DNA from 4 places in the Paenibacillus sp. JNUCC 34 genome. Region 2 is predicted to be linked to each of the others. Evidence: riboswitches for the same ligand, from Rfam matches in the RefSeq annotation. Region 2 holds a riboswitch; each other region holds the start of a gene.

Region 1 (7,495 bases), 2.7 Mb from region 2:
ATATCCTGTCTGCCCTTCCAAGAACAACTGCTGAACGGGAATTGTCACGCTCCAATCGTTATACTCATAAAAAATGTTGCCTCCTTCCTTCAGCGTCACTTCTATGACGGATTCGGGAATGAGCGTGCCCTCGGGTATTTTCCTTTTCATATCTTCGATTTCATCCGCCAATTCCGATTCAGTCTTGTCACTGGGTATAGCGGAAGATGTTGCAGGTTCCTCCGTCAATTCACGAAGATAAGCATCCGCCTTGGCACGGTCCGCCTTGGTTGGGTCCAAAGACAGATCAAACAAAAGGGCGGCTCCCTCATAGTCAGCTTTGGGAAGAATACTGCCTGTGTTTTCTTGAAAAGCAAAGGCATCATTGCTATAGAAACTTGTACCGCTGGCTATCGCCAGATACACTCCTCTGTCCGCGAACATTTCTATATCGTCGCATTCGATCAACCTGTACATAATGCCATCAGCCACAAATTCACTGTAGCCGCCATTCATCGTCACGATATTAACTGCCCAAGGCTTCTGACCTTTAATAAGCGGTGAAACAAAAAACGCTTCCTTACCATATTCCGGATCCGCCGTCGACGGCATGGCAGAACCATCTTGTCTCGCGATGGAAACGACGGCATAAGTTCGGTCGGCATTGAAGCCCTCCGCACCATTCGCCAATTCCTTGAGTCCCGCTCCTGAAACGATTCCATGGAGGGTAAAACGGTAGTCTTTGGCATCAGCAGACTGGTTGATTTCGATCGCATCACGGCTATCAAAGGCTTGGGCCAACTTCGTCTCTTTCAAATGCTCTGCTACTTGGTTGGCGTTGAATAATTGCGCAGCTGCAAAAGCCGTCATGGACAGGGCGAGCGTGACTGAAGCAACTACTATCCCGACGGTAAGCTTTTTTCGTTTAGCGTGTCTCATTCTTCCTCTCTCCTTATATTTACGGATGATGGCTTGGTTCAGAATCTCTTCCGGCTCCTTCTCGGAAGCCAGAGCATTTTTTAGCAGATAGTCCCACTCCTCGGATTCCTTCATCTGATTCAACCTCCAATTGCTTTTTCATGGCTTTACGCGCTAAAAATAGTCTGCTTTTTACGGTTCCCTTGGGAATCTTCAGCATCTCCGCAATTTCTTCAACGGACATGTCTGCGGTATAGTACAAATAAAGCGGAATTCTCAACCTATCGTTCAGGTTGTCTGCGGCTGCACGGATAATGCGGCTGAGCTCGCCGGATAGCGCCGCTTCCTCCGGTTTCCCAGCTTCTACTCCACCGCAAAACTTGTCCACAGCCTCTTTGAACTCAACGCTGGGCATTATCCTTTGTCTCCGGGCCCATTTCCGGCGATGGTTTTTGTGCAAGCGGATGGCAATAGAGATCAGATATGACTTCGGATTGTGATTGGCATCCAATTTGTGGAGCATCTCCATCGCCTTTAGAAACGTTTCCTGATACAGATCATCCGCATCCGCTTTATTTCCGGCTAAGCGGTAACAAAACCCGTATACGGCTTTTCCGTACATATCCACAAGATTGCTGAATTCATCGATATCCAATGAGGTTCTCCTTTCCGAATGATCATTCAACTATACATTGTCATCACCTTGCACTTGGTTCACAAATTGAATTAAAACGATAAAAATTATCCTATTTCGAGCATAAGTTATTGACCACCCGGTGACCATAAGTAATTGATAACCGAAAAAAACACCGGTAATCCCGGTGTTTCAATGCATCAACATACGAAAGAGGCATGCCCCTTACAGGTTCTAGTAACCTGAAGGGCATGCCTCTTTATTGTTTTCAGACCTTTTCATCATAGGGAAACTTCCACCACGCAGCCTTTCTCCACACTTGAAGCAACATTTACCAGACGCTGATTCCGGCTTCCACGAAATGATAATGAAGTATCTCTCTCCCGTTGTATAAACTTACCGTCAACAATAACATCACACAGAAGCGCCAGCTGCCTTAGCTTCGGCTGTCTCATAACCGCCTCAAAGGTAAAACCTGTATAAGCCCATACATTTTTATCAGGACAGCACTCCCGGAAGTCAGACAGAAAACTAATGCATTCCTCCGCTGAGAAAAAGGGATCTCCACCGCACAACGTAACTCCTTCCAGCAAAGGATTACATGCAATTTCCTCTAGAATTCGAGTTTTCAACTCATCAGTGAAGGGTTCCCCAGCTTCAAAATCCCATGAAGCCGTATTGAAGCACCCGGCACAAGCATGACGGCAGCCGCTGACAAACAGAACGGCACGGACTCCTTGGCCTTCATTAATGCTTTCCGGTATATAGCCGCATATGTTCATCGGTGTTTAACCCGATCCTTAACTTCAGCCTGTTTGGCTGAATTGAATCGCTCCGTATAGTTGCCCGTTAAATAACCTGTTACTCTGCGTAGACGATGGAACAGCACCTTGTCCTCCTCGACCCCGCATTCTGGGCAAGATGCACCGATAATTCCTTCGTAATCACAGACAGGACACCGATCCAATGGATGATTAACGGAAAAATAACCAATGTCTTGTTTAAGCGCAAATTGGACTATATTCCGGAATGCAGCCGTATTTTGCCGTGCGTTGCCGTCAAGCTCTACATACGAGATCGCACCCGCATTACACAGCTTATGGAATGGTGCTTCCCATTGAACCTTCTGAAAAGCAGCGGCTGGATGATACACGGGAATATGAAATGAATTCGTATAGTACTCCCGATCGGTTACACCCGGTATACTGCCAAATGTGGTTCGGTCCAGCTTTGTGAATTTTCCGGACAGCCCTTCTGCTGGAGTGGCAAAAAGCGTGATGTTCAAATCATACTGCTCGCTCATGGCATCACAGTAAGCACGCATCCTTCCAACGATATCGAGCGCCATCTTTCTAACCATCTCGTCTTCGCCATGATGTTGTCCTGTTAAAGCTTTCAAACACTCCGCAAGACCAATAAAACCAAGTGCCAACGATCCGTGTTTTATAAGTTCTGCGACCGCATCGTCTGGGGCAAGCTTCTCCCCACCTTCCCAGACCCCCTCGCGCATCATAAAATCCGAAGCCTTTGCCGGCTGCTTGGCTTGAATTTCATACCGGTGGATCAATCCTTCCACTGCAATCTTCATATAACGTTCCAAACTTTCGAAAAACCCGCTCATATCTGGATCTTGTCGCTTATCCATTACTATGCCATGCTCAATCCCAAGCCGTACGAGGTTGATCGTGTTAAAAGACAAATTCCCTTTCCCACTCAACCGATTTCTGCCGAAACGGTCCGAAATTGTTCGTGTACGGCACCCCATAGTCGCAATGATCGTATCTGGATCTTCCGGTCGGTAATAGGGAAGATTGAACGACGCGTCTACATTTACAAAATTTGGATATAATCGGCGACTGGAGCACTCTACCGCTTTTAGGAACAGATCGTAGTTCGGATCACCTTCCGCCTGATTAATCCCGTTTTTACATTGAAAAATATGCTGCGGGAATATCGGTGTCTCTCCACGTCCAAGTCCTCTCATTGTAGCGTCAAGAAGTGCATGAGAAACTAATCTTCCCTCTGTAGAAGTGCACATCCCGTAATTTAACGAGGTAAACGGAATTTGCCCCCCAGCCCGACTGCTCATCGTGTTCAAATTATGGATCAGAGATTCCGCGGCTTGCTTGGTCTCGTTTATAGTCTCTGCATATGCAAACTTATATGTATGAGGATAAATCTCTTCAAGCGAGTGGTTATCCATATGCAGCTCCAAGTCCGAAATGTCTTTTCCTAAGTTCATGTCGCCTTCACTGAAATAAGAAAGCCCTTTTCGAAAATGCTTACGGAAGGACTTACCCACGTAAGGCGCCAAATCCCAATCTATCTTATTGCCAGATACCCCGCCGAACTGACTGTTCTGCTGAGACTGAAATATGATGGCTACCAGTGCCATAGCGGTCATGATGCTTTGTGGAGGACGGACCGAACCGTTCCCCGTATTAAAGCCATTTGCCAGCAGCCGATCAAATGGAATGAAAATGCAATTGGTCGTTCCGAGTGCATATTGATCTAAGTCATGTACATATACATATCCGTTTTTTACAGCCTCGTTCAACGGTTTTGGCAGCATAAAACTGGTCGCCATCCACTTGGCATATTCCGATCCGATCCGGCTCATTTTCCCACTGAAAGATTCACCGTTCAAATTGGCATTTTCCCGAAGCAGATCCAGATCTTTAACACCGATAACGTTGGTGCTGATCTTGTACAGCTCTCCGCGCATTATACGTTCTCTGTCACGTGCCTCACGGTACTCTGTATAAGCTTCAGCTGTTTGCTTATAACCGGTTTCATTCAAAAAATGTATGACAAGGTCTTGTATTTCTTCCACAGACATTTGCTCCAAGCCAACCGTCTCAGCTTCTACCAATGTACCGATCCGGGACGATGCCTCATATCTGGAAGTTCCTTCAGTAGCCTGAAAAGCTTTATTCACCGCACTCATAATCCGTGTAACTTCAAACGTCACACATGTTCCATCCCTCTTGATTACCTTCATTACGAATTCCTCCTATGGCAAATACCTTTACAGGCGTATTAACCAACCCCTCACGGTGTGCGGTACGATCGAAGTGGACAATAAAAAAGCATGCTGCCGCAAATCGGCGGAATACATGCTTCATAAAGAACCGTTTAATCCAGTCAAGTAGAAACGGACCAGACAACCCTTCCATTCGAAACACTTCCTATCAACCGTAGGCACACCGTGTTGTCATAATGGCAGGTATCTGGCTTCAGTTCACGAACTGGCGGAGTTAACGAGATTGTTTCTTATGTTCGCCTCAAGAAACTGTTACAGTGGCGGGACCGCTCCGGATTTTCACCGGATTCCCTTTTAAGACCGGAGTGATCCGATCGACCATTAAGCACTATATATAGTTGTCATATCAAAGAATATAACAACATATAGATTTTAACTGTAACATTTATCATAGGCGAAACTCCCAGATCGTGGTGCAGCGTGACATGGCGGTCAGCCACAAGATTTTAATTGGTTTCTGTCGGCATTGGGGTAGGAGTCGGTTTCGCGTAACCCGTCTTATACTTTTCATCGATTGTGTTGCGGATTTCAGTCAAGCTTTTTCCTTCACTGTCCATCTTGGCTGATTCTACTGCGATTTCCAGACAAACACCACAGCGTGTGCCGTGATCATCCCACACAATGCTGCCGTCTTCTTTAACTTCATTAATGAAGCAGTTCAGATTACTCTTGTGCCCTGCACTTTCACCGCAGCCACAGTAGCATGGAATCCAGGTAAGCACATCTTTTTCCTGGGCTGCGAGTGCATAAATAGTGCGCATCTCATCGCTTTTACCATCCAAGAACGTTGGCAGCTCCTTCGCAGAGGCTCTAGCTTCTTGAAGATCTCCATTAGCAAGCTTGTTTTGTGAATCATGTTCGTGAACCGTTTCAGTTCCTTGCATGCTCTCTTCCGGCTCTTGTACCTTCTCAGCACCGCAACCACCCAGCACTAGACCTGCAGACAGCATCAATACTGTAAATTTACATTTGTACATTATTTATTTCCTCCCCATAATGGCCACACAACAAGTTCTAAACCTGAGCCGCTATATAGAGTCCTGTCCATGCCCCTGCAAGACCCAGCATAACCGATATGAGCACATATAAGAATGCTTGTATGTATTGCTTGTTTCCTGCCAAAGTGACCGCTTCATAACCAAAGGTTGAAAATGTGGTAAACGCCCCACAAAAGCCGGTTCCGAGCATTCTGTAAACAGCTTCAGGAAGATGGTCCGCATAACCGGCAAGAAGTCCAAGTATGATGGAACCGGCCAAATTTACGAGAAGCGTAGCCCACGGGAATGTCCCCTGTGCTTTTTTTCCAAGCCAAATACCAACGCAATAACGGGAAACCGCTCCGGCTATCCCGCCTAATCCTATCCACAAAATCACACTGCCGCACCTTCTTGCTTCGAAGACATCTTCCGTCCCAGCCAAACACCGATACAGGACATGAGCAGACCGCCAACAACACTTAAGACTACATAGATCACGGCGACTACGTTCTGACCGTTACCGATTAACCTGACTGTATCCACTGTAAAGGTTGAGAATGTCGTAAACGCCCCCGTAAACCCGGTACCGATGAGCAGACGAACCTGTGTTGAAATATGTGCGGAAGATAAGCAGTAAGTCAAAAACCAGCCTAGAAATAGACATCCTGCCAGGTTAATGAACAGGATAGCTGCCGGAAATCCATTTAATGGAGCAGGTATTATCTCATCCAGACCATAGCGGAGTAATGTACCACCGAATCCTCCCGCACCCACAAAGAGCAGGTTCTTTCCCATACAATTTCCCTTCCTTACCGTAACATTCAAGATGTACAACATGAAATTTATTCAATGAATCAAGTGTTTCGAATTCCTTTACTCGTCTCTGCGCAAACGTTGGTTATGGGATATTTTAGCTTCATTTCCCTGTTCTGTCGCCTGATAAAACACCCGATGCGCAAGCTCCTTCGGTAAATAATCCTGCTTCACGTAATGTCCAGGATAGTCATGAGGATACTTGTATCCCGCATGTCCAAGTTTGACGGCTCCTTGATAATGAGTATCGCGTAAATGGAGCGGAACCTCAGCCGATTTGAATTCCTCCATAGTAGACATGGCACGTGATATAGCGGTGTAAACGGCATTGGATTTCGGGCTCTCCACAGCAAAAAGAATCGCTTGTGCAATGTTCAGTTTGGCCTCAGGCCAACCATTGTTACGATAAGCCTCCAATGCACTGACAGCTTGTACCATCGCCTGCGGATTAGCAAGCCCGATATCCTCACTACTAGCCGCAATCAGACGGCGAATGAACACCATCGGATCCATACCAAGCTTCTCTACAGCGTATAAAAACCAGAATAGCGCAGCATCGCTGGAGCCGCGAATGCTTTTGTGGAAAGCGGATAGGACGTCATATTGGGTTGACTCATCAGCCCGGACGGTTGGACGCCGGATTGATTCCTCCGCAACCTCAAGTGTTATATGAACGGTGCCATCCGAAAGGGGAGGTGTCGTCATTGCCGCCAATTCCAGGGCATTCAAGGCCCGGCGGATATCACCGTTCGCCATGGATGCGATATGATCCAGTGCCTCTTCATCCACTTGAAGTTGCATAAAGCCAAGCCCTCTATCCTTATCCTGAAGCGCACGCTTCATAGCAATGCAGGAATGTTCCTTATTCAGCGACTGCAGCTGAAACAAGGTTGAGCGGCTCATAAGAGCCCCATTCACATAATGAAACGGATTTTCCGTAGTGGCACCAATAAAGATGATTGTTCCCTTTTCAACCGCGGGCAGAAGAGCGTCCTGACGGGAGCTGTTGAACCGGTGTACCTCATCCAGAAACAGAATCGTCTTTGTACCATACAATGATTTGTTACTTTGCGCCTGTTCAATCACTTCACGTACATCCTTAACAGAAGCTTCTACTGCATTAAGCCGTAC
Region 2 (7,495 bases):
TATTGGATCTCATCATTGGAGACCCGCGCTGGCTTCCTCACCCTGTGATAAGTATGGGAAATTCGATCAAACGGTTAGAGAAGAGGATTCGTAGTCATGTCATTCAACCGGACCAACTGAAAAAGGCCGGAATTCTACTCCCGGTTATTATCGTGGGAGGTTCGCTGCTTATAACCTGGGTATTGTTGAGAGGACTTTATATGATTCATCCATGGCTTGCAACGGGAGCGGAGGTCATATTAATCGCTACGACCATTGCTACGAAAGGGCTTAAGGATGCGGGTATGGAAGTGTACAATCATCTTAACCGTGGGGATTTACCTGCTGCTCGGCAAGCACTAGGAATGATTGTTGGACGTGATACAGCGCACTTAGACGAGCCTGAGGTTGTTCGTGGTACGGTTGAGACGGTCGCAGAAAATATTGTTGATGCCATAGTGTCTCCGCTATTCTACGCACTTATTGGAGGAGCTCCACTTGCAATGGCTTATCGGGCTGTGAATACCCTAGATTCTATGGTTGGGTACAAGAATGATAAATATATTAACCTGGGGTGGGCTTCGGCCCGTTTGGATGATATTGCTAACTTCATTCCAGCACGAATAACAGCTCTATTACTGATCGTTAGCAGTTGGATCATGCGTCTGGATTACAAAAAATCTTATCGTACCATAAGACACGATGCCCATCTCCATCCAAGTCCCAACAGTGGATTTCCTGAATCAGCTGTAGCTGGAGCTTTAGGAATTCGGCTCGGAGGTGAGAACGCCTATAACGGTGTGGTATCTTTTCGTGCATATATGGGCGAATATTCCCGTCCGATGGATAAGGGGGATATTCAGTCAACCATTAGATTAATGCTGGCTGCATCGTTATTATTTCTGCTCCTGAGCATACTTGCCATATGGAGTATAGGTGGTACATTATGGAGTTAAAGCTCATATGTATTCGTCATGGGAAAACGCAGTGGAATAAGGATAAACGATATTTAGGTCATACAGATATAGGAATTCTCCAAGAGTCATTGAAGGAGCTTTTGCCTGTGAAAAATGCCCTTGAAGGAAGAACGTTTCATAAGGTATTCTGTAGTGACTTAAAGAGATGCAGGGAAACGCTCGATTGGATTTATTCTGCTTCAACAGATAGCGTAGTCTTCGATAACCGTTTACGAGAAATGGATTTTGGAGATTGGGAGGGGAAGACATACGATCAGTTAAAGCATTCTAGGATCTACCGGGAATGGCTGGACAATCCTCAATCCGTGACTCCTCCAGGAGGTGAAGCCTGGGAGCATTTTCAGGGGAGGCTGGCAGACTTTATGAACAGCCTGACCTATTGGGTGAAAGATGGAAGTAAGGATAACCAGGTGCTAATGGTGACTCATGGTGGAGTGATAAGACAACTAGCGACTATGACCATTCCAGGTTCGACGTTCTGGGATTTCTCTGCAGATCCGGGGAGCTTGTTAACGTTGAAGTTGACATGTGATAAGGGCAAATGGATTGGACACTTGTGAGTGAGCCATTAGAGCACTGTTTTTAAGGGGTTGTAAGGTGTCCTTATCTAACTTATAATTTTAAATTGAGAGGTAATACTTGTATCTAAATGAATATAAAAACTTGTGAGGTCTAGATTAGAAGCACAAATATGTGCTTTTATTGCCTAGTTAATGGGGAAGCCGGTGCAATTCCGGCACGGTCCCGCCACTGTGAACAGGGATGTTCTCGATTTACCACTGTTTTGCAACAAGCAGAATGGGAAGGTGAGAATATTAGCGAACCTGTGAGTCAGGAGACCTGCCTTATGAGTAGTACGACGGTCCTTCGAGGAAAGGATTACGTTTGGCTTGTGGAAGTACTGCGATTTTAACCCGGTACATAGCCGCGGGACTCATGGCAATTACTATGAACCCCGTATGACGTAATCCCTGATTCTTTCTTGTAAAAGAAGATCAGGTTTTTTTTGTTGCACAGACTATCGTTGAGATCATTTATTGAAATAACAAGGGGAGCATCTCGCAGAACATGAAAACGAAGATAGAGGAGAGAAATCACAATGAAACAAATGTGGAAGAGTTGGACTACGGGTGCTATAACGATCATTCTGGTACTAGCGCTCGCAGCTTGCGGAAGCAATAATGAACCGAAACAAGAGACAGAACCAGCACCGGCAGCAACAGAACAAGTGAATCCCCCCGCTGAAGAGACAAGTGTACTGAAAACAGAGTATCCTCTAACTGTAAAGGATGCTACAGGTGAGACTCTTACATTTAAAGAGGCGCCAAAGAAGATTATATCCATCTCGCCTGCAGAGACAGAAAGCTTGTTTTCGCTAGGGTTAGATGAGCAGATTATCGGTGTTTCTGACTATGATGATTATCCGGAAGCAGCAACAACCAAGCCGAAAATGGGTGGTTTGTACAATCCTAACGAGGAAGCAATTATCGCAGCACAACCTGACCTCGTAGTAACAGGTATCTCTATGAGTGCAGAAGCTGCACAGCATTTGCGTGATCTAGGTATCACTATCTTCAAGACAGATCCGAAAACGGTGAATGATGTTATTGCAAATATTGAATTGTTTGGACAAATAACGGATCACCAAGAAGAAGCAAAAACGGTTATAGACAAAATGAAACAAGAGCAGAATGAAGTAACAGAAGCGGTTAAATCACTTACACCTGAACAGAAAAAGAAAATATATATCGAGTTTTCCCCTGGTTGGACGGTAGGTAGTGGTGAGTTTATGGATGAATTAATCACTCTAGCTGGTGGAGTTAACGTTGCTGCTGATACAGCGGGATGGTATGAAATCAGTGAAGAGAAAATCATTAAAGATAATCCTGATGTGATTCTGTTCTCAAAGAATGTTATTGATGACAAAACACAGAAAACGTTAGACCAAATGATTAAAGCACGTAGTGGGTGGGATCAAATAACAGCTGTTAAGAATGATGCTGTCTATGGATTAGACGATAACCTGGTTAGTCGTCCCGGTCCACGTGTGACAGAAGGTCTCAAAGAAATAGCAAAAGCGATCTATCCTGAGCTGTTGAAGCCATAAGTAGTCACAACTAAGAGCAACTAAAGGAGAAATGATGTATGAAACAAGGAATCATGGAACGTATCGGAGAAATTCGCGGTCTTGATCAAGCTGCGATTCAGGCTGCAAAATCACATATAAGTAACCTTACTATCCCTCCGGGAAGCTTGGGTAAATTGGAGGCAATGGCACTACAGCTTGCTGGGATTACTGGAGTAGTAAAGCCTTCTTTTGACCGTAGAGAAGTTATTGTTATGGCAGGCGATCATGGTGTATGTGAAGAGGGCGTAAGTGCTTTTCCACAAGAAGTTACACCTCAAATGATTCATAATTTTCTTGCGGGTGGTGCAGCTGTTAACGTTCTTGCCAGACAGGCAGGTGCAGAAGTTGTATGTGTGGATATCGGAGTGAATAGTGAATTGTCCCATCCCGATCTCCTATCGCGTAAAATTCGGTATGGTACAGCTAATATGGCACAAGGTCCTGCAATGACTCATGAAGAAGCGATTCAGTCCATTCTTGTTGGTGTGAAGGTAGTTGAAGATGCTGTCAAACGTGGCGTTCAACTATTTATAACTGGCGAAATGGGGATTGGAAACACGACGGCAAGCTCAGCGGTGACCTGTGCACTCTCTAATATTCAGGTCAGCGATGCGGTTGGAAGAGGGACAGGAATTGACGATTCTCGTCTACAGCATAAGATTGCCGTTGTTGAACAAGCGTTGAAGGTCAATGCTCCTGACGCGCTTGATCCTATAGATGTACTAGCTAAGGTAGGCGGTCTTGAAATTGGTGGTTTAGTAGGTGTAATTCTTGGATCAGCAGTAAACGGTTGTCCGGTTATAATCGATGGATTTATTTCTAGCGCAGCGGCGTTGCTTGCCAAAGCGATCTGTCCAACATCTGCTGATTACATGATTGTGTCGCATGTTTCTCATGAACAAGGACATCGGCAGCTATTACAAGAATTGAATCTTCGTCCTGCATTGGAATTAGACCTTCGTATTGGTGAAGGTACAGGTGGGGTATTGTGTCTACATCTTGTGGATGCAGCGTGTCGGATTGTCAGTGAAATGGCAACCTTCGAAAGTGCGGGTGTCTCAGGTGAAACCAAGGAGCAGACGAAATGATCATACTCGTCACAGGCGGGGCAAGAAGCGGGAAAAGCAGCTTTGCTGAGAGGTTATGTATGTCGAAGTCACAGGAAGCCATATATGTCGCTACGGCTCAAGCTTTCGATGATGAGATGAAGGAGCGAATTGCTCTTCATAAGCTTCAGCGCAGTCAAGCGAACTATTCCTGGCGAAATGTAGAAGAACCGTTTCAACTCGTGAAGCTCCTGAGTGATATGCGTGAGAACAGTCAGGGTGATGATGCTCCTACGGTTCTAGTGGACTGCCTTACGATATGGCTATCTAATATTCTTCTATCCTATGAAGGACAGGAGGATATGCAAGAGAAGGTAAAAGCTGAAATTCTTTGTCTTGTAGAGCAAGCACAGCAATACCCTGGATATTTAATCATGGTAACTAATGAGGTTGGCAGTGGTATTGTACCAGAATATCCTCTTGGCAGAATGTATCGCGATTTGGCTGGGTATATGAATCAGGCAGTCTCCAGAAGCAGTTCTGAGGTTTTCCTGGTCACCGCAGGCATTCCTGTTGAGTTGAAGAGTATGGAGTACAAACTATGACGAAATGGGGACAAGCGGCTGCGGCCGCTTTTCAATTTCTATCACGCTTTCCTGTGAATGCCAATATTGATTACTCGCCAACACTGTTTCGTCAAAGTGTGAAGTTTTATCCGTTTGTAGGAGCTGCTATTGGACTGGTTGTATGGGGAGGTGCTGCAGGATTTGCGTATTTACTACCACCACTACCAGCAGCAGTGTTGACCCTCATCTTATGGGTTGGGCTCACAGGAGGACTTCATTTGGATGGTTGGATGGATACGGCGGATGGCATTTTGAGCTACCGTTCACGTGAACAGATGTTAGACATCATGAAGGATAGCCGCGTAGGAGCTATGGGTGTGTTAGCAAGCACGCTGCTTCTTATGTTGAAGCTCTCTTTAATCTATTCACTGCTAATGAATGGCCTCAACGACTTAGGTCTCTTACTCCTTCCTTTGATTTGGAGTCGCTGGTTCATGGTTCATGCGATGGCTACATGGCCGATGGCTCGTGGTAAGGATGGATTGGCTGGGAAGTTTCATGGTTTAGATAAAGGGCAGATAAGGGCAGCGTTACTAATTGCGATCGTGTTGTCAGGAGTTGCCGCATTAATAGCACCGTTGATCTATATGGACAACCATTCGTTGATGATAGCGCTGCTTGGTTTCATTACGCTTCCTCTGGCAGCTTGGGGTGCAGGGACGTGGCTGGCACGGAGATTGAATGCTACATTAGGAGGATTAACCGGGGATACCTACGGAGCTCTTAATGAGTTACTTGAAGTGGTAGCTTTGCTTATGCTAGTGCTGTTACACAATCATATGTGATAAAAGAATCGAAGTGAAAAGTATCAAGTGAAGGCGACCTTTCGTTCAAAATCGAACGAACTGTCGCCTATTTAATTTGAAGCATACTTATTCCTATAACTTTTAAAAACGGATTAAATAACAATATTTGATAAATTAAACGGGATAACTTTTTTCAATTCTTCAAGATTCATCTCGACCTGGTATCCAATCTTTCCAGCACTAAATATGATTGTTTCAAAATTAGTTGCTGAATCATCAATTGTAGTAATAAAATTTTTTTTCATGCCAATGGGTGAACATCCTCCGTGTATATATCCTGTAATAGCTAATAGATCTTTCGTTTTTAACATTTCAATTGATTTTTCGTTAACACTATTAGCCGCTCTTTTCAAATCCAGTTCATTGGCAACAGGAATAAGAAAAACATAATATTTCTTAGATTTCCCTATCGTTACAAGTGTTTTAAACACCTGATCAGGATTCTGATTTAAAGCATCGGCCACATCAATGCCGCTAATGGCATCTGTATTTACGTAGCTATGACTTTTGTATTTCACTATCATTTTATCTAAAATTCTCATTACATTTGTTTTATATTCCATACTCAACCACCTTACAGATTATATAAATATTCCTCGTAATCATGAATAAACAGTCTATTTCTATAAATACTTATTTTACTACGGTACCATAAAGCCTTCAATGAAGACAGCTGCGCAATAACGCAAAAGATTTATGTGCCCTTAATATAAATTTAATCCTCCATTAAGATTCGCAACTTATTATAAAAGTACCCCTTATACATTTTCTTTATATAGTGAAGCCCCTCTAACTTCGGTTGGAGGGGTTTCGTGTGTTTTCCATGAATATCTCAGAATATTCAAAAAATATTCAGAAGCGTATGATTTAATTGAAATGATATGCTTTCTCGCATAGACATTTTACAAAAGATTTGAGTGGTGAGACTTACAATATGAATATGAAGTTATCTATTAAACAACAGGAAGCTCTTGAGCATGCAGAACATAATGGTGGACGGCTTATTAGATGTAAGGGTGGCCTTTGGACATTTGAAGGGGCGTCATCCATAGGAGAGAATTGGCACGGGCAAGTCACCCCAGAATGGTATTGTACAACAAATACGATCTTCGCTTTGGTACGCCGGGGTTGTATGACTATGGACAATTTTGATAGCTGCTCATTGATAAAGGATTGATAGTGTCATGACACTCGAAACCGTAAGGAGGGCAAGTGAAACAACAATGATCCCTATGTTCAAACTTCGGAACATTTGGGCCCCTTTTCTTGGTAATATAGAATTAAACCATAGAAGAAACGGAGGCCAACGAGGGAAAATGGACCTGAAGGCGATCGTTGTAGACGATGAGTGGCTGGCTCTGAAAAAGATGGAAAAGCTGTTAGTAGAGCAATCCGAATTGGATGTTAAGGTTGAGTTGGTCGGGATTTTTAATGATCCATACCAAGCTTTAGAATTGGCTCAGCAGGAAAAGGTGGATATTGCATTTCTGGATGTGCAGATGCCGGAGATTGACGGATTTGAACTGGCTGAAAGGTTTCAGCAGATTCAACCGCATATTCGGATTATTTTCGTTACGGCTTATCAAGAATACGCTGTAAAAGCTTTTGAGATGAACGCACTCGATTATTTGCTAAAACCGGTACACCAGACCAGACTGGCAACGACATTGAAGCGCGCTGTTGAATCCAACGTGACAAGTAAGCCAATACCGAAGGATGCAGCTCCGCTCACACTCTGTTGTTTGCAAAGCCTGCATTATATCGATACATTAGGAAATGCCCGATTTTTTCCCTGGAAAACATTAAAGGCCCCCGAATTATTTGCGTACCTTGTGTATTATCGAAATAAAACGGTGAGCAAGCAAATGCTGATTGATTTGTTGTGGCCAGGGTACGATGCTGAAAGAGCAACAGCTCAGTTGTATACAGCGAT
Region 3 (7,495 bases), 790 kb from region 2:
AAAACGTATCTTCCCAACGGAGATGCGTTTTTATTATTTTTCCGTATATATCTATCTTTATTTACAATTTATAGGATATAATTAGTCTGCAAGAGTTAGGGTGAAACGGAGGTAGAGGTGGATATGACCGAGCAGTTGGCACGCATCGTGGACAACCACCTTTGATCCTGATCTGCATTACGGTTATGGCTGGTTTTTGGGATCTGATTTTAACCTGATCGGTGGCGGAACACCTGGATTTCGTTCAGAAATCTGGCATTACCCTGAACTGGATACAAGAATCATTATGCTGTGGAATTATGAAAAGATTGACTCGCACCGACGATTTCACCAAATGAACCCTCTAATTTTTCAACTGTAATATGAATCAATAACCGATACCTGTTTAATAAAATATATTACCCAGTTTTGTGTTGATTCTTAAACCTGGGCCGGGTATAAATGTGAAGGTGGGAGCCTATTGGGGAAAGTTACCGTGTACCATGTTGACGCATTCTCTGTCACAGCCAATCAGGGAAATCCGGCAGGAGTTGTTCTGGATGCCGATCATTTGAAGCCTGGTGATATGCAGAAGATCGCTTTTCAGGTCGGATTTAATGAAACGGTTTTTGTATTGAAATCTGAGATCGCCGACCTAAAATTGAAGTATTATACTCCGGGTCATGAAATCAATCTGTGCGGGCATGCAACCATAGCATCATTATACTGCTTGAAAACACGAGGTTTTTTTGAAGGTCGCGATTCAATCCAGATAGAAACCAATGGTGGCATACTTCCCATTTCTTTTAACGCTGAGGATCATCTAATAATAGGCATGAAGCAGCAGAGTCCGGAATTTATTCCTTTTGATGGAGATACCCGAAAACTAGCAGAGTCCCTGGGATTAAATGAAGACTGTTTGGATGTCACGAAGCCCATTGTTTATGGTAGTACAGGAATTTGGACTTTATTAGTTCCAATAAGGCAATTGGATAGTTTCAAAATCATGAAGCCAAATAATAAACAGTTTCCTGAAATATTAGCCCAGAATCCCAAAGCGTCTGTACATCCTTTTTGTTTTGAAACTTATGACGAGAATGCGTTCATGCATGCGAGACATTTTTCATCCCCTTACTCTGGTACAGTTGAAGATCCGGTAACAGGTACGGCCTCGGGCGTGATGGGCGCTTACTATTTAACCTATATAGATCAGAATTTGAATGAAATTCAATTTATCGTAGAGCAGGGGCAAGAGATCAATAGGGATGGAAAAGTGCATGTACACGCCATACGACAAAATGAGATGGATATTTTTATTTCGGGCACAGCGGTCTTGGTTAAAGAGTTTGAAGTGGAATATCTCTAATATTTTTATAATAAGAGAGCTCGATACTATATAATTGGAAGTGGATAGTTGTATAAAGTACATCACTACTTCGTGACTGGTCGCCAAAGGTTACATTGTTGCACTTTATACAACAAAATAGATAGAAAGTCATTTGTTAGCCACTCCTCAGAAGAAATTATTGTACAATTTACAACAATGCCAGTAAAATCAGGCCTTCAGCCAGTCTACTGTTGTATAACATACAAGATTAATACACCCTTAATCCGTATCATGTCAGCGTTAATCGACGGATTTTTATGTTCTGCATATTGCCAACTCGATGGTTTATGCTATAATAATGTTCGAATGGACATCCATTCACGTCATACACAATAGAAAAAGTTATAGGCAATGGAAGTTTGGTGCAAATCCAACGCGGTCCCGCCACTGTGATAGACCGAATGCTCGGTCTTAAGTCAGGTCGTTTGCCTAGTAACTTTGTCTGGCCAGTCATTTCGAGGCGAAAGTGACTGGTTTACAAGTCTAGTGACGTATAACGCCTCGCTAGGCTTTTTTACGTTGCAAGATAGGCTGCCGACGCTGCTGTCGGTAAAGCTAGGTGCTCGCCGCCGAACATATACAATGAGGTATAAGAACAAGCAAGCGGGAAGTTCTTCAATGATGAAGAATAATATGCACAATGATGTGCATGTCCCTTTTTTTTATAATGAACCGCTCACTTGCCGAGCATGGCAGACAAGATTCGGTTGACGAGCATCCGAATTACGTTGTACAGTGGAGATGGACAATTAAATGATTGCTGCACAATGGCGTGCACATTATATAACAAGCAAAGAGGCTTTGAAGGGATTTACTCCTTTTAGAGGCCTCTTTTTTTGTTGTCAATTACTCCTTGGAGGTGCCTTACATGGACAAAATATCGATTAAAACCGACATCTATCTGGGACAAGGTGCGCTGGATCGCCTGACGGATTGGAGAAATAGACGGATCTTTGTTGTAACAGACCCGTTTATAATCAAGTCGGGTATGATTAACATGCTGTTTGAACGGCTGCATGACAGTAACGAACAATACATTTTCAGCAACATCGTACCCGATCCTCCAGTTGAAGTTGTAACTGAGGGCGTTGAAGCGCTCGGAGCATTCCAGGCTGACCTGATCATCGCGATTGGTGGGGGCTCTGCAATTGATGCGGCCAAGGCGATGAAGCTTTTCGCTCAAAAAATATTGAAACAGCACGATATTCCGTTCGTAGCGATTCCGACAACAAGCGGCACAGGCTCAGAAGTGACGTCTTTCTCCGTTATCAGCGACAAGGAGAAGAACATCAAGTATCCGCTGGTATCCGATGACATGTTGCCACAAGAAGCTATCTTGGACCCTGAATTGGTCAAGAGCGTACCTAACTTCATCACTGCAGACACAGGAATGGATGTATTGACCCATGCGATTGAAGCGTACGTATCCACCAAGGCGAACGATATTTCCGATGCGTTGGCCGAGAAGGCTATCAAGCTGGTCTTTGCCTATTTGCCAAGAGCCTATAAGGATGGGACTGATCTTGAGGCGCGCGAGAAAATGCACAATGCTTCCTGCCTAGCTGGTATGGCGTTTAATATTACGTCGCTCGGGCTTAATCATGGGATCGCTCATGTGGCTGGAGCTAAATTCAAGATTGCGCACGGGCGTATGAATTCACTGCTTCTGACGCATGTCATTGAATTTAATGCGGATTACAAACCGGGTTATGGCAGAGAAGAGAGTAGTGCAGTAGCGGCAAGATATGCCGAAATCTCCAAAAGCTTGGGACTGTCGGCTCCTAATGTAAAGAGCGGCGTTCGTAGTCTGGTGCAGGCGATCAAGCAGCTTCAGAAGCAATTGCAGATGCCGCAGACGCTCAGGGAGTGCGGCGTGGAATTAGCTGCGCTTGAAAAGATGAGAGAGGAAATTGCAGAAGGAGCGCTGCAAGACGGCTGTACGGCCACGAATCCACGCGTTCCTGCCGCAGCTGATATTGTTGAAATTTTGAACAAAATGTTTCAATCCTGAATCTGGAGTTGAGTTTCGTTCGTAATGATATTGACATTGTTTGCAGGTTAAAATATAGTGAAAGTAACACAACGGCGTGTTGCATACAAATAAAAGCGAAGAGGCTTCTTAAAAATTCCGCGTGAACTTTTTAAGGGGTCTTTATGTTTTTTTGCAGCTATATGTCGCTTTTTCTTTCATGAGATGGGATGATGGTATGGATCAACACAGCGAAAAACAACGTGTCATACAAGAGTATGTGCCGGGCAAACAGGTAACGCTGGCTCATATTATCGCGAACCCTAATCCGGATATTTACAAGAAACTGGGCTTGGGAAGCGATGCGAGGGATGCCATTGGCATTATGACTATTACGCCGAGCGAAGCATCTATTATTTCGGCCGACATTGCGACCAAAGCAGCAGGCGTGCAGATCGGCTTCGTTGATCGCTTCAGCGGCTCGCTCGTCATTACGGGTGATGTATCATCCGTGGAATCCGCGGTGAGCGAAGTGTTGCTTGGCTTACAGAACATTCTCGGATTTTCGGCTGCGAAGATTACGAGAACGTAGGGGATCGTGCTATGAGGAAAATTATATTTGCCGGAAGCACCGGATCGGGCAAGACGACATTGTGCCAGCGGTTGCATGGACAAGAGATTGCCTATAAGAAGACGCAAGCCGTTGAGAATTTTGAGCAAGCTATTGATACGCCCGGGGAATGTATTGAGAACCGGTATTTATACAAAATGTTACTTGTCACAAGCGTTGATGCGGATGTTATCGGGCTAGTGCAAGATTGTACAAAGGAAGAAAGTTATTTTCCACCAGCCTTCGCAACGATGTTTGCCAAGCCGGTCATTGGAATTGTAACCAAGGTGGAACTGGCTAAGACGGATAAGGACATTGCGGAAGCGAGATCCTTCTTGCAAGCGGCGGGCGTGGAGCGCATTTTTGAGGTTTCGTCCGTGCAGCATTTGGGTGTGGATGAGCTGCAAGCTTATTTGGAAGCGTAAGCGGTTCAATATGATAGAGGATTCACGAGATACAAGCAAATATCGGTAGACAACGAGGTGCATGACGCATGAATGGAAAAATTGTGATAGTCGACGACGAACCTATTACAAGAATGGATATTCGTGAGATGCTTGAAGAGGCGGACTACAGTGTAGTAGGCGAAGCTTCTGATGGTTTTGAGGCCATTGAATTATGTAAAAAGCATCTGCCCGATTTGGTCATTCTGGATGTTCAAATGCCTATCCTGGATGGGCTGAAAGCGGGTAAACGAATCATATCGGAGCAACTGGCGGGCGGAGTTATCCTCTTGACCGCATTCAGTGATAAACAAACGATTGAAAAAGCATCCTCTATCGGTGCGCTTGGTTATCTGGTGAAACCGCTTGATGAAAAATCGTTTATTCCCATGGTGGAAGTGACGATTGCAAAAGGTAGGGAAGTACGCAAGCTGGAACAAGATTTGTCGAAGCTGTCGCAAAAGATGGAAGAACGAAAAGTAGTTGAGAAAGCGAAGGGGATCCTGATGAAGGAGAACGGCTGTACCGAAGAGGAAGCCTATCAAACCTTGCGCAAACTCAGTATGGATCGACGATGTCCGATGATGGAAATTGCAACTACGATCGTCATCTCCTATGATTGATTTCCAAGAACGAATTAAGCATCTTTGCAAGCGTCATACGGGATTGAGCGACGCAGACATCGCCCGGATTACGGAAATGGCTGCGTCGTTCGAGAAGTCTGATGGGCAGGATGACGTATTCATCGACGTGCTGTCCGACGTGGAGAATGAGGCAATTGTGGTGTACCACTATCGTCCGGGTGTGGGCAAATCGCTGTATGGTCGCTCGGTTGTTGGTGAGAAAGCGCTGCGTGAGAACGAACCCGGCGTCCTGAGGACGTTGGAAACCGGCGTAATGTCACAGGGGCTCGTCGCCAATACGCAGGAAAATCATCTGGTCAGGCAAACGGTATATCCGATCAAGAATCAAGAGAGTGTTATTGCGGTCGTCATTTATGAAAAAGATGTGAGCGATAACATTCAAGCCCACTTCAATGTGACACAGTACGAAGACAGTGAGATGTCTTTCATGCTGACCGCCATGTTACGTTTCGAAGACTCGATCATCAACCAGTTGGAAGATGCCGTTCTGGTGTTCGACAAGCATGGATTTTTGAAGATGAAAAACAAGAAGGCAGACATGTACTATCGGCAACTTGGTTATTTGGAGGATATTCAAGGATTGCATTATGACAACTTGTCGCTGGATCAGACGATATTCTCTGGCGTGATGAAGCAGCGCTCTATCTCTAAAAGTTGTCCATTGACGACAGATGTGAAGGCAGCCGAACGCTATTATCAAGTGAAACGACTGTTTATTGAAGAGCAGGATCTTTGCATAGGCGTCATCTTGCATGATGTTACCGAGATAAAAGACAAGGAAGCACAGATCGTCTCCAAATCGGTGGCTATTCGAGAGATTCACCACCGGGTGAAAAACAATTTGCAGACGGTGGCTTCGTTGCTCCGTATTCAAGGCCGCCAATGTGAGAGTCCAGAAGCCAAAAAATGTTTAAATGACAGTGTCAGCCGGGTACTCGCTATCGCGGCGACCCATGAACTGTTATCAATGGAGATCGAAGCACAGGTAGATCTACTTGATGTCATTCGGCTCATGGCTTCGAACATTCAACGCTGCTTTGTCGATTGCAATGCGATCGATATCAAGATAACGGCAGCGCAAAGCATCTACTTGGACAGTGACCGTACTGTTGCGATTGCGCTTATTGTAAACGAGCTGCTGCATAATAGCTATGAGCATGCATTTGGCGATTGCACGGACGGCACGATTACCGTGACTGTGCAGCTGGAAGGCGAATTGGTTATAGTCGGCGTAGTCGATGACGGAGTTGGATTCGCCGTTAAAGAAGGTTCGTACAAAAGCTTGGGGCTGTCGATTGTCCGCAGCTATGTGAAGGACAAGCTGAAAGGCAAGCTCGCGATTGTATCGGGTCGTGACGGTACGGCTGTTACGTTTACGTTCAAAAAATAAATAATAAGGCTACAAGGGTGTAGTCTAATAAGCAATGAGGCTTAAAGTTAACCATTTCCGGTCAAGCGGGAGGTTATTACTTTAAGCCTTTTTATGTTTATGTTCTGGAAATCAAGCGATGGGGGTGAGAGAAGTGAACGAGCAATTGCTAAGTGTTGGCATCGATATGGGGACATCTACAACCCAACTCGTGTTGTCGAAGCTCCATATTCAGAACATGGCATCCTCTTTTTCGGTGCCTCGCTTGGTCATTACGGATAAAGAAGTGGTCTATCGCAGCGATATTTGTTTCACGCCTGTGCTTGAAGACAATCGGATCGATATGCAGCAGATCCAGACCTTTGTGCAGGAGCAGTACGAGAAGGCAGGCATCATAAAGGATGAGATTCAGACAGGTGCCGTCATTATTACTGGCGAGACCGCTCGCAAGGAAAACGCAAATGAAGTGCTGCTGTCGTTAAGCGGCTTTGCTGGAGACTTTGTGGTCGCTACCGCGGGTCCCGATCTGGAAAGCATTATTGCCGCTAAAGGAGCGGGTGCCCATACGTACTCCAAAGAGCATTCCACCTCCATTGTTAATATCGACATTGGCGGCGGCACGAGCAATCTGGCGCTGTTCGCTGGCGGAGAGTTGCTGGACACGGGATGTTTAGACATCGGAGGCCGCCTGATCAAGGTTGACCATGGAACACATGAAATTACCTATATCGCACCAAAGATCAAGCAGCTCGCAGAGCGACGGGGATTGAAATTGGTTTTAGGCCAGCGGGTAACCCCGATTGATCTGGAACCGATTATCGCCGAGATGGTGAAGCTACTCGAAGAAAGTGTCGGCCTCCTGCCGCCAAGTGACTTCTACGATACTATCGTCACGAACAAAGGGCTGAAGCTGAACCGGACGATTCCATGCATTTCCTTCTCCGGAGGGGTGGCCGACTACATTTATCAGGAAGCGTCGGGTGATGTGTTCCAGTATGGAGATATCGGGATATTGCTCGGAAGAGCAATTGCCGCTTCTCCGTTGACGCAGCAGATGACAGTAGCGCGTTCAGCCGAGACCATTCGGGCTACCG
Region 4 (7,495 bases), 2.2 Mb from region 2:
GTGTCCTTGTTCTTCACTGTGGACGAGGAAGAACTGGATGCTTTCGTGCCCTTCTCTGATGGGGGCACTTTTTTAGAAGTTTCATTTGATTTACCTGCAAGTGGCCGTTCACCGTCTGTACGCTCGGGAACCGTGCCAGACTCCGCGTCTACGGGATTCTTTCCTTTAGGAGATGAAGCTTCTTTCGTATCCTGGTCGGTTGATTTCTCCGCCTTGGAAGTCTCGCTGCCGGTCTTACTTGCAGTCTCCTCGTTCCCAGCCTCATTCTGACCGGATGGAGCGGCAGTTGGTTGCTCCGACTGCGCTTCAGACGTTGCCCCATTCGGCTTCGTCACCGTCGTATCGGTTGAGGAATCAGTCGAATCCCCGAACGTATCCTTTGTGTTATCCTCGAAGTTATCCTTGGACGTATCCAGCTCTGCAGTCTCTTGTACCGACGAGGCTGTATGTATCGCACCCATTGATTGTTCACTGTTCCCGCCATAAATCCATACTGTAGCTAGCACAATTGCCAGTACGGCGAATACTCCAAGCAAGTAGTTTTTTTTACGCCATAATAATGCTAACCAATTGGACATATCCTCACCTCAAAGCCTTACATAATTGTCGATGATGCATAGAATGTTTTTTGAACAACTTTTGAAATGGAAAGAAGGAGATTGCTCTCCTTCTCTCACAAATACTAATTATTGAATGTCGTACAGTCTGACGATGACCACCGCGGCCATTTCTCTTGTCACATGTTGCAGTGGTCTAAAGTATCCACCATCACCGGACATGAGTCCTGTTTGATAAGCATATTTGACGTAAGGCAATGCCCATGTGGACACTTGCTTTTGATCTTTCAGACCTGCAGAGGTATCTGTGTCCTTAGACAGGCCTTTCATTCGAACCAGAATTGTCGCCATCTCTTGTCTCGTAATGGCTTGATTTGGTGCAAACGTATTGGCTGTGACACCTGAAATCAATCCTTTTTCCTTCGCAGTGGCAACGTAACCTGCATACCAGGACTTGGAATCAACATCTTTGAACCCTGTGCTTGTACCTTTTGGCTCCAAGCCGGCGTATCTGACGATTAACGCTGCGAATTCGGCACGAGTCAGCTCACGCTTCGGCTCGAACTTGGCTGCCTCACCGCTCGTTCCTTGCATCAATCCGAGTTCGGTTGCCTTGTTGACCGCTTCCTTCGCCCAGGCAGCTATGGAAGCTTCATCTGCGTATGGATGTGCAGCCGTCTCTGGTTGCGAGGTACCTGTTGATTTCACATCTGTCATATCAAAAAGACTGCTGTGATTGTTCAACATGCGATCATAGGCTTCGAGCGCTAGCAGCGCTTGTTGTGTCGCCATATAATTGCTGGTTTCTCCGCGTCCATGAGCGAAGCCTCCGTCTTTATTGAGATACGTACGCAATGCTTTTAACAAATCGCCGTCTTGTTTCACGAATCTCTTATCTTCCAAACTGTTTCCAAGACTGGACAGGGCAATGATAACTTGCGAAATACTCTCACTCGTTTCGACACCCCAAGCCTTGAATCCACCGCCCGGAAGCTGCTGCGACGACAGCCATGTCAATGCCTTATCCGTTGCTGCCTTGACCTCTTTTCGATCCTGATATTTCGCCAAGGCCTGAAGCGCCATGGCCGTCATATCGATGTCACTTTCAGCGTTCGACTCTTTGCTGATCGGGAATCCGCCGTCTGGATTTTGCTGGTTGAGGATTTGTTTTACGAGTTTGTCTTTTGTCCAGAGCGCATCAGCAGGGATAGCTGACTTGCTTGCATCCAATGCTAACAAAGCAAATACCAGCCCATTTGTCCCTTGATTTTTCATACGCTCGTTGTTATAAATTTTCTCCAGGAAATTATAGCCCGCGATGTTGCTTGGGTCCTTGTCAATGGCCATTACCGCCAATGCCATGCGTTCGTAATCCGTAACCAACCGGAATTCGCCTTTTTTCTCTTTAACGAAGCTCTCCAGTACCGTGTAGTACACAGATGGCACTTGTTTGCCGGAACGAGCCAGCGCCAAAACATCCCAATCGTTAAAGTTGTCTTGAACGGAGAACTTACGGTTGTTTAATATCCATGCAGCGGAGCCGTTAATAAGGCTCTGGAGCTTGGCTGACTCTTCGATCTGCTTCGGAGGAATCGTATTTCCGCCCGCTGTTCCCGGAACTCCTGAAGTGCCAGGTTGTCCAGATTGTCCTGGTTGTTCTGGCTGACCTGGTTTTTCAGTACCGCCATCAAGGCCGCCGCTAATATCTTTACCCAGGTTCGTTGTATACTGCCAGCGGAGAGTATCGCCATTGTTCAATGTATAAAGACCGGCACTATAGTTCGGGAATGTGCCGTTGACGGAATACATCCATCCGCTTAGGGGGCCTTTATCGAACTCTCCCAGGCCGTCGATAGCTTGCACATAAAGAGAAGCCCCGGAGCCAGTATAGTCGATTGAGATCCCTCTTTGATCAGCTGCTCTTTTCAGTGCTGTAAAAGCATTATCCCCATCCTGAATTGCAACGCTTATTGGTGATATAATATCTCCTTCACCTATGGAGCGTTTTTCAGCAGACAATGTAATTGTTTTCGTAATCGGAGGAACTACACCGCCGCCATTGCCCGATCCATTGTCTCCTCCGGTTCCGCCACCATTGCCATTACCAGAACCGTTACCTCCTCCATTGCCAGAACCGTTATCTCCTCCGGTTGTTTCCTTCTCTTGTGTAGTATAGGCAATAAATTCAGTAAAGTGCGTAGTCTTAATGATTAGATCGCCATCATGGACATAAGCGTATACCTCGTCACTATGTGCCGACGAATCCTCATATTTCGGAATTTGTGTAAATGTCCCGCTTGCATCGATGAATCCAGCTTCTGCATGTCCTTGGCCCTTCAAGGTTAATGTCACATGCTGGTTGAAGCGGATATCCTGATCACCGCCTACTTTTACGCGCAGATCAATTCCCTTGATCTCTTTGTCTGCAGAGGACAAAACTTCATTTATCTTGTTAAGCAAAAGATCATTATTCGTATTCAAGCGATGCGGTAATTCAAGCTTGTTATCCCATGTTGAAATGACATTCGTATTCAGGTCAACTTCCAAATAAGTACTGTCTGTTTCCGATGTTACATGCGGCAGTTCGCTCTTTGGAAATGCAAGTGTAACTTTGCTTGAGGACAGCGGATCCTGATCCGACCCGACACTCACATTGGTTTCATTCTCGTCAATGACAATCGTTTGGTCATCGTTTGGATCCGGAATTTCATTTACACTTATGACAACTTCATTACTTGTCTTTTTCCCTGCTGTTGCTGTTGCCAGCGCTTGAATGGAAATATAGCCTGGAGCCGCTTGACCTTCGAAGACAAGCTTCGCTTGTTGATCCGTAAGCAGCGATATTGATTTTAAGTTCAGCCCAGTAGTCTCCGAAATCACAGACCAACTGTCAAGCTGTACTGCCTCGGATAAGAACGTATCGCCAACGAGCTGCACTTCAATCGAAGGATCTACAGTGCCTTGATCAATGGAAGATGCGGACGATATCACAGGCTGACGATCCGGTGGAAGACTCCCTTCGGCAATTCGCTTCCATACCGACTTTCCATGCTGAATATCAAGTAATCCGATAAGAGCCTGTTCAGTCGACATTCCGTTTTTATCGGTATCTTCTGCTTTCCATTTAAACGAGCCGTCATCCAATTGGAATCCTGCATACGCATCAACGACGGTATTCCCGTTCATCTGCCAAGCGGGCGACATCATGTCTTCGCCTACGGCAACCAGACCGGATACCGAAGTAGATAAGCTGTTCGAATTATCTCCAGAGCCCCAAGTGCCCGTAGAATTAAAACCACCATTCTCTAGCTGGCGATCCTTTAAGACATTCTTGGCCCGTTCAATGGCAGCATCAACTTCACTCTGCCCCTTGTATTGCCCCAGCGCAAGCAGCGCCATGCCTGTAATATCTGTATCGCTGTTTGCTCCTCCTGAAGCAGACAGACCAAAGCCGCCGTCTTCATACTGCGCTTTGAGCAGGTATTGCAGCGCTTTTTGCTTGGACTCAGCATTCCATGAGCCTACATTCTGTCCGAGCTTCTCTCCGGCATCCAGAGCAAGCATCGCCCAAATATGTTTATTTACACCGCCAATGCCGCCCGTCTCTTGATTTTGATGGGTAGCAAGTTCCGCCCACAGGTTTCGATCGGTTTCCCAAGCGTGAGCCGGGTCTTTTCCCATGGCGAGCAGTGCAAAAATATACCGCACATGATCAGTTAAATTTACGGCATCAGGTTTAAGTCTTGGTGCTTTCGTTTCCCAAGATGGCAGTTTCCACGTTCCATCTTGCAAATCCTGACCTGCGCCCCATAGGCCAACAAGCTGCCACCAGGAATCAATGGTGGCTGTAGGATCTTCCTCATAGTACTCTTTATAATAATTAACTGTACTTTCAATCATGCTGTCTAATTGTGTATTGCTTTGACCACTCGCCGCACTCACGACTTGTGGATTCAGTAGAGTAAGCAATAACACAACGCTTAATAGTGCAGATATACTTTGCTTCAACAATCTGTTCATAGGTGTCAACGTTCTCCTCATCGTCAAAATGGAAATAAAAAAACATCTTTCCGAAATGGAAAGATGTTCTGTAGCCAGTTTTGCATAACCAAGCAAGAGTGCAGCAATAAACAAGCTGCACAAATAAACATCTCCCTCCCATCCTCGTGAGAAATATAGAGCACTTACATGGCAGGTCTCCTGGCTTCGCTTCATCGCTTGACAATCGTCCTTCCTGTTTAAAATCGTTAACAGTGGACTACTACCTTGATTGTCAGCTCTGCGTTACAGTGGCGGGACCGCGTCGAACTCTCATCGACCTTCCCTATTAAGCCGCATACTTTATGCATCAGCACCATATAAGCTGTTTCTATTTAATTTTGATAGACTTTTTTTATATTAACAAAGATTGGTATATTTCACAAAGGAATTTCTCATAGACAGTACAAAAAACGGCCTACATGAAACAATAAGACCCTTCCATATAGAGAAGGGCCTAGACTTCGTTATATTTTTACTCAATCACCAATATCCGAGGGGATGTGTTCGCGATTACCCTGGACGACAGCCAAGAACCAACCCCTGCCGATATGATACTTACGACTGCAACTCCAATAATACCGCCCCAATGCATAATTAGAGGCACTTCCACAATCCCATAATATGTTAATATATTTTCCAGCAACATAGGCAGAAGGTATACTCCGACGTATATGCCTAGTAGCGCGCCGATGACGGATAAAGCAACGATCCCTTGGGCTACGGATAATCTAATCCTATTCGATGTTAAGCCAAGTGATTTGTAAATGCCATAGGTTTTGCTGTCTTTTCTAATATTTATACGACAAGTGATGTAAATAATGATGCAAGTGACAACAATAAACAACAATCCCATCATACTCATTGGCAAGATAAGCAGGCCGACAGCCTCTTTAAATACGGAATCTAGTAGCATTTTTTGAGTTAATGCGGAGAGCGCTTCCTTATATTGCTCATTAATATCACTTACGACCTGATCGGACTGGCTGCTATCATGCAGGTTGATAAAATATGTTTCTGCATTGCTGTAGTCCAGATGATCTGCTTTAATCACATCGACCGTTATTCTTGCAGAATAGGACATATTGGCGATAGCTTGATAAATTCCTGTAACGATGAGCGAATACGGTTTTCCATTGATGTACACCGTTATCACATCACCAATATCTTTGTTAAGCTTCTTCGATACGTTGATACCAATAGCGATTTCGTTCTTGTGAAGGGGATTGGCTCCTCTTAATGTGGAATACCCCAGATCATCATAGTTACCATCAGCAACACCGATATAGACATTCATGGATGAGGTGTTCGAATCTCCGGAACGATCGGATAGTTCTGAAGGAACCACTCCCGTAACATTCCCAAACCACCCGAAATTTTTGATTCTTGGGTCGGACAACATATCTTCTTCAAATTGAGTACGTGAAAATGCTGCTTGATTAAAGACTTCTACTGCAATATGTGAATTGTCATATCCCCATGATGACGCCGTTCGTTGAATGGAATAAACGCTGTATAACAACACAGATCCGAATACAAGAACGGCTGATGTAATCACGGTTAGAATAAACATGAGAATAGAACCTTTCACATTCTTCAACATGTTGCGCAGACCAATAACGAACATAACGGGAAGTCGATCGAATCCAACTGGACGATTTCCATTCGAACGTACACGTCTTGCCCATTTACTGCTATCCATTTCAGACATGCCATACCGGATTGCTTGCACAGGCTGTACGGAACGGGCTTTATTGGCATAGAACAACACACATAGAATGACCAGGGCAAATACACATATTCCGACTGCTAGAGCCGTGAAATTACCCTGCATCGATAGCTCTGAACGATTTGTTTTCAAAGATGACAGCGAGCTCTCTACAATGACTTTGGATAAAAACTGACTGGCAGCTAACCCAGGAATAATCCCGATGATCGATAGAAAAGCATATTGAGACATGTAGGTTCCAATGATTCCAAATGAAGATAGCCCACAAGATTTCAATACCCCAATCGTTCGATAATTCGCCAATATCGCGTCTGAAATCGTGAACCCAATTGTGAATAAGGCCACAAGCAGCATGACAGATCCGAGAAAAATCATAACAAAGCCGATTACTTTATTCATAATTAGATAAAATGACGATATCGATTCGAATTCCATTTTGGATTCAAGATACTGCGTACCGGCCTGCTTCTCGAAGCGGTCCCAATACTGTGTATTGGTATCGTAATCGTCAAAGCGAAGTCCCATCATATACATGTCTTTTCCCTGCAATGACTGAAACTGATCTTTATAATCTTGCGTGTTCATCCAGATGCGGGCGTTTCTTGTGAACGGAGCTCCAAAAGGCATATCTACGACAACTGCTGCTACCTTCAACTCAAATGTACTCTTGCCTGTTTTAAAACTTACCTTATCACCTACTTCAATTCCATTGGAATAAGAAAACGAAGTGGGTATCCAGATGGTCCCGACCTCAGGGGTGCTTCTTTCATCTCCTTGCGCCCAGATCAGCTTATCAACCGTAAAGGGAAGCTCTGCTGTATCCATCATAAACATATAGATATTATTAATTTCTTTTCCTTGATGGGTGATTCTTGACAGATTTCGATATGGTATCAGCTCGGACGCCGTAACCCCCTGCTGCTCATCCCACCATTGTTTGAAAACGATCGGATCATGCAGACCATTTCCCAACATCAAAATTTGATGAGAACCGTTTGCTTTCGTATGCATGTCTGTAAATAAATTTTGTGTATTTGAGATTACAGTCATTGCGGTTGACAGCAGTAGCGTAGATAACAGAATGAGCACCGTTGTGAGTCCGTTTTGGATTTTCTTCGTTCTTAGGTTAGATAGGAAAAGAGTCCACACCGCATTCACCCGCGTCACTCCT

Evidence for each region. A riboswitch is a leader RNA that binds a small molecule or an ion and turns the genes downstream of it on or off. The one in region 2 is predicted to bind cobalamin.
Region 1: linked by a shared signal. The riboswitch ahead of AC2TF5_RS20645 (hypothetical protein) and the one ahead of AC2TF5_RS04940 (ABC transporter substrate-binding protein) in region 2 are both predicted to bind cobalamin.
Region 3: linked by a shared signal. The riboswitch ahead of AC2TF5_RS08815 (1-propanol dehydrogenase PduQ) and the one ahead of AC2TF5_RS04940 (ABC transporter substrate-binding protein) in region 2 are both predicted to bind cobalamin.
Region 4: linked by a shared signal. The riboswitch ahead of AC2TF5_RS23045 (S-layer homology domain-containing protein) and the one ahead of AC2TF5_RS04940 (ABC transporter substrate-binding protein) in region 2 are both predicted to bind cobalamin.

What each region holds. Positions count from the first base shown of each region.
Region 1 is NZ_CM177770.1:4,404,337-4,411,831, forward strand. Features, by position in the region: gene AC2TF5_RS20625 (hypothetical protein) at 1-1,032, opposite strand, end outside; gene AC2TF5_RS20630 (RNA polymerase sigma factor) at 938-1,552, opposite strand; gene nrdG (anaerobic ribonucleoside-triphosphate reductase activating protein) at 1,813-2,313, opposite strand; gene AC2TF5_RS20640 (anaerobic ribonucleoside triphosphate reductase) at 2,310-4,532, opposite strand; gene AC2TF5_RS20645 (hypothetical protein) at 4,492-4,707, opposite strand; cobalamin riboswitch at 4,736-4,911, opposite strand; gene AC2TF5_RS20650 (PCYCGC motif-containing (lipo)protein) at 5,021-5,551, opposite strand; gene crcB (fluoride efflux transporter CrcB) at 5,589-5,948, opposite strand; gene crcB (fluoride efflux transporter CrcB) at 5,945-6,346, opposite strand; gene AC2TF5_RS20665 (replication-associated recombination protein A) at 6,425-7,495, opposite strand, start outside.
Region 2 is NZ_CM177770.1:1,082,283-1,089,777, forward strand. Features, by position in the region: gene cbiB (adenosylcobinamide-phosphate synthase CbiB) at 1-935, shown strand, start outside; gene AC2TF5_RS04935 (histidine phosphatase family protein) at 926-1,516, shown strand; cobalamin riboswitch at 1,608-1,818, shown strand; gene AC2TF5_RS04940 (ABC transporter substrate-binding protein) at 2,056-3,063, shown strand; gene cobT (nicotinate-nucleotide--dimethylbenzimidazole phosphoribosyltransferase) at 3,102-4,172, shown strand; gene cobU (bifunctional adenosylcobinamide kinase/adenosylcobinamide-phosphate guanylyltransferase) at 4,169-4,735, shown strand; gene cobS (adenosylcobinamide-GDP ribazoletransferase) at 4,732-5,541, shown strand; gene ybaK (Cys-tRNA(Pro) deacylase) at 5,655-6,125, opposite strand; gene AC2TF5_RS04965 (response regulator) at 6,879-7,495, shown strand, end outside.
Region 3 is NZ_CM177770.1:1,872,443-1,879,937, forward strand. Features, by position in the region: gene AC2TF5_RS08810 (PhzF family phenazine biosynthesis protein) at 461-1,345, shown strand; adenosylcobalamin (AdoCbl) riboswitch at 1,694-1,845, shown strand; gene AC2TF5_RS08815 (1-propanol dehydrogenase PduQ) at 2,235-3,377, shown strand; gene eutS (ethanolamine utilization microcompartment protein EutS) at 3,574-3,927, shown strand; gene AC2TF5_RS08825 (EutP/PduV family microcompartment system protein) at 3,939-4,370, shown strand; gene AC2TF5_RS08830 (ANTAR domain-containing response regulator) at 4,439-5,011, shown strand; gene AC2TF5_RS08835 (sensor histidine kinase) at 5,004-6,422, shown strand; gene eutA (ethanolamine ammonia-lyase reactivating factor EutA) at 6,556-7,495, shown strand, end outside.
Region 4 is NZ_CM177770.1:4,922,280-4,929,774, forward strand. Features, by position in the region: gene AC2TF5_RS23040 (DUF4430 domain-containing protein) at 1-578, opposite strand, end outside; gene AC2TF5_RS23045 (S-layer homology domain-containing protein) at 687-4,577, opposite strand; cobalamin riboswitch at 4,731-4,931, opposite strand; gene AC2TF5_RS23050 (ABC transporter permease) at 5,071-7,482, opposite strand; gene AC2TF5_RS23055 (ABC transporter ATP-binding protein) at 7,488-7,495, opposite strand, start outside.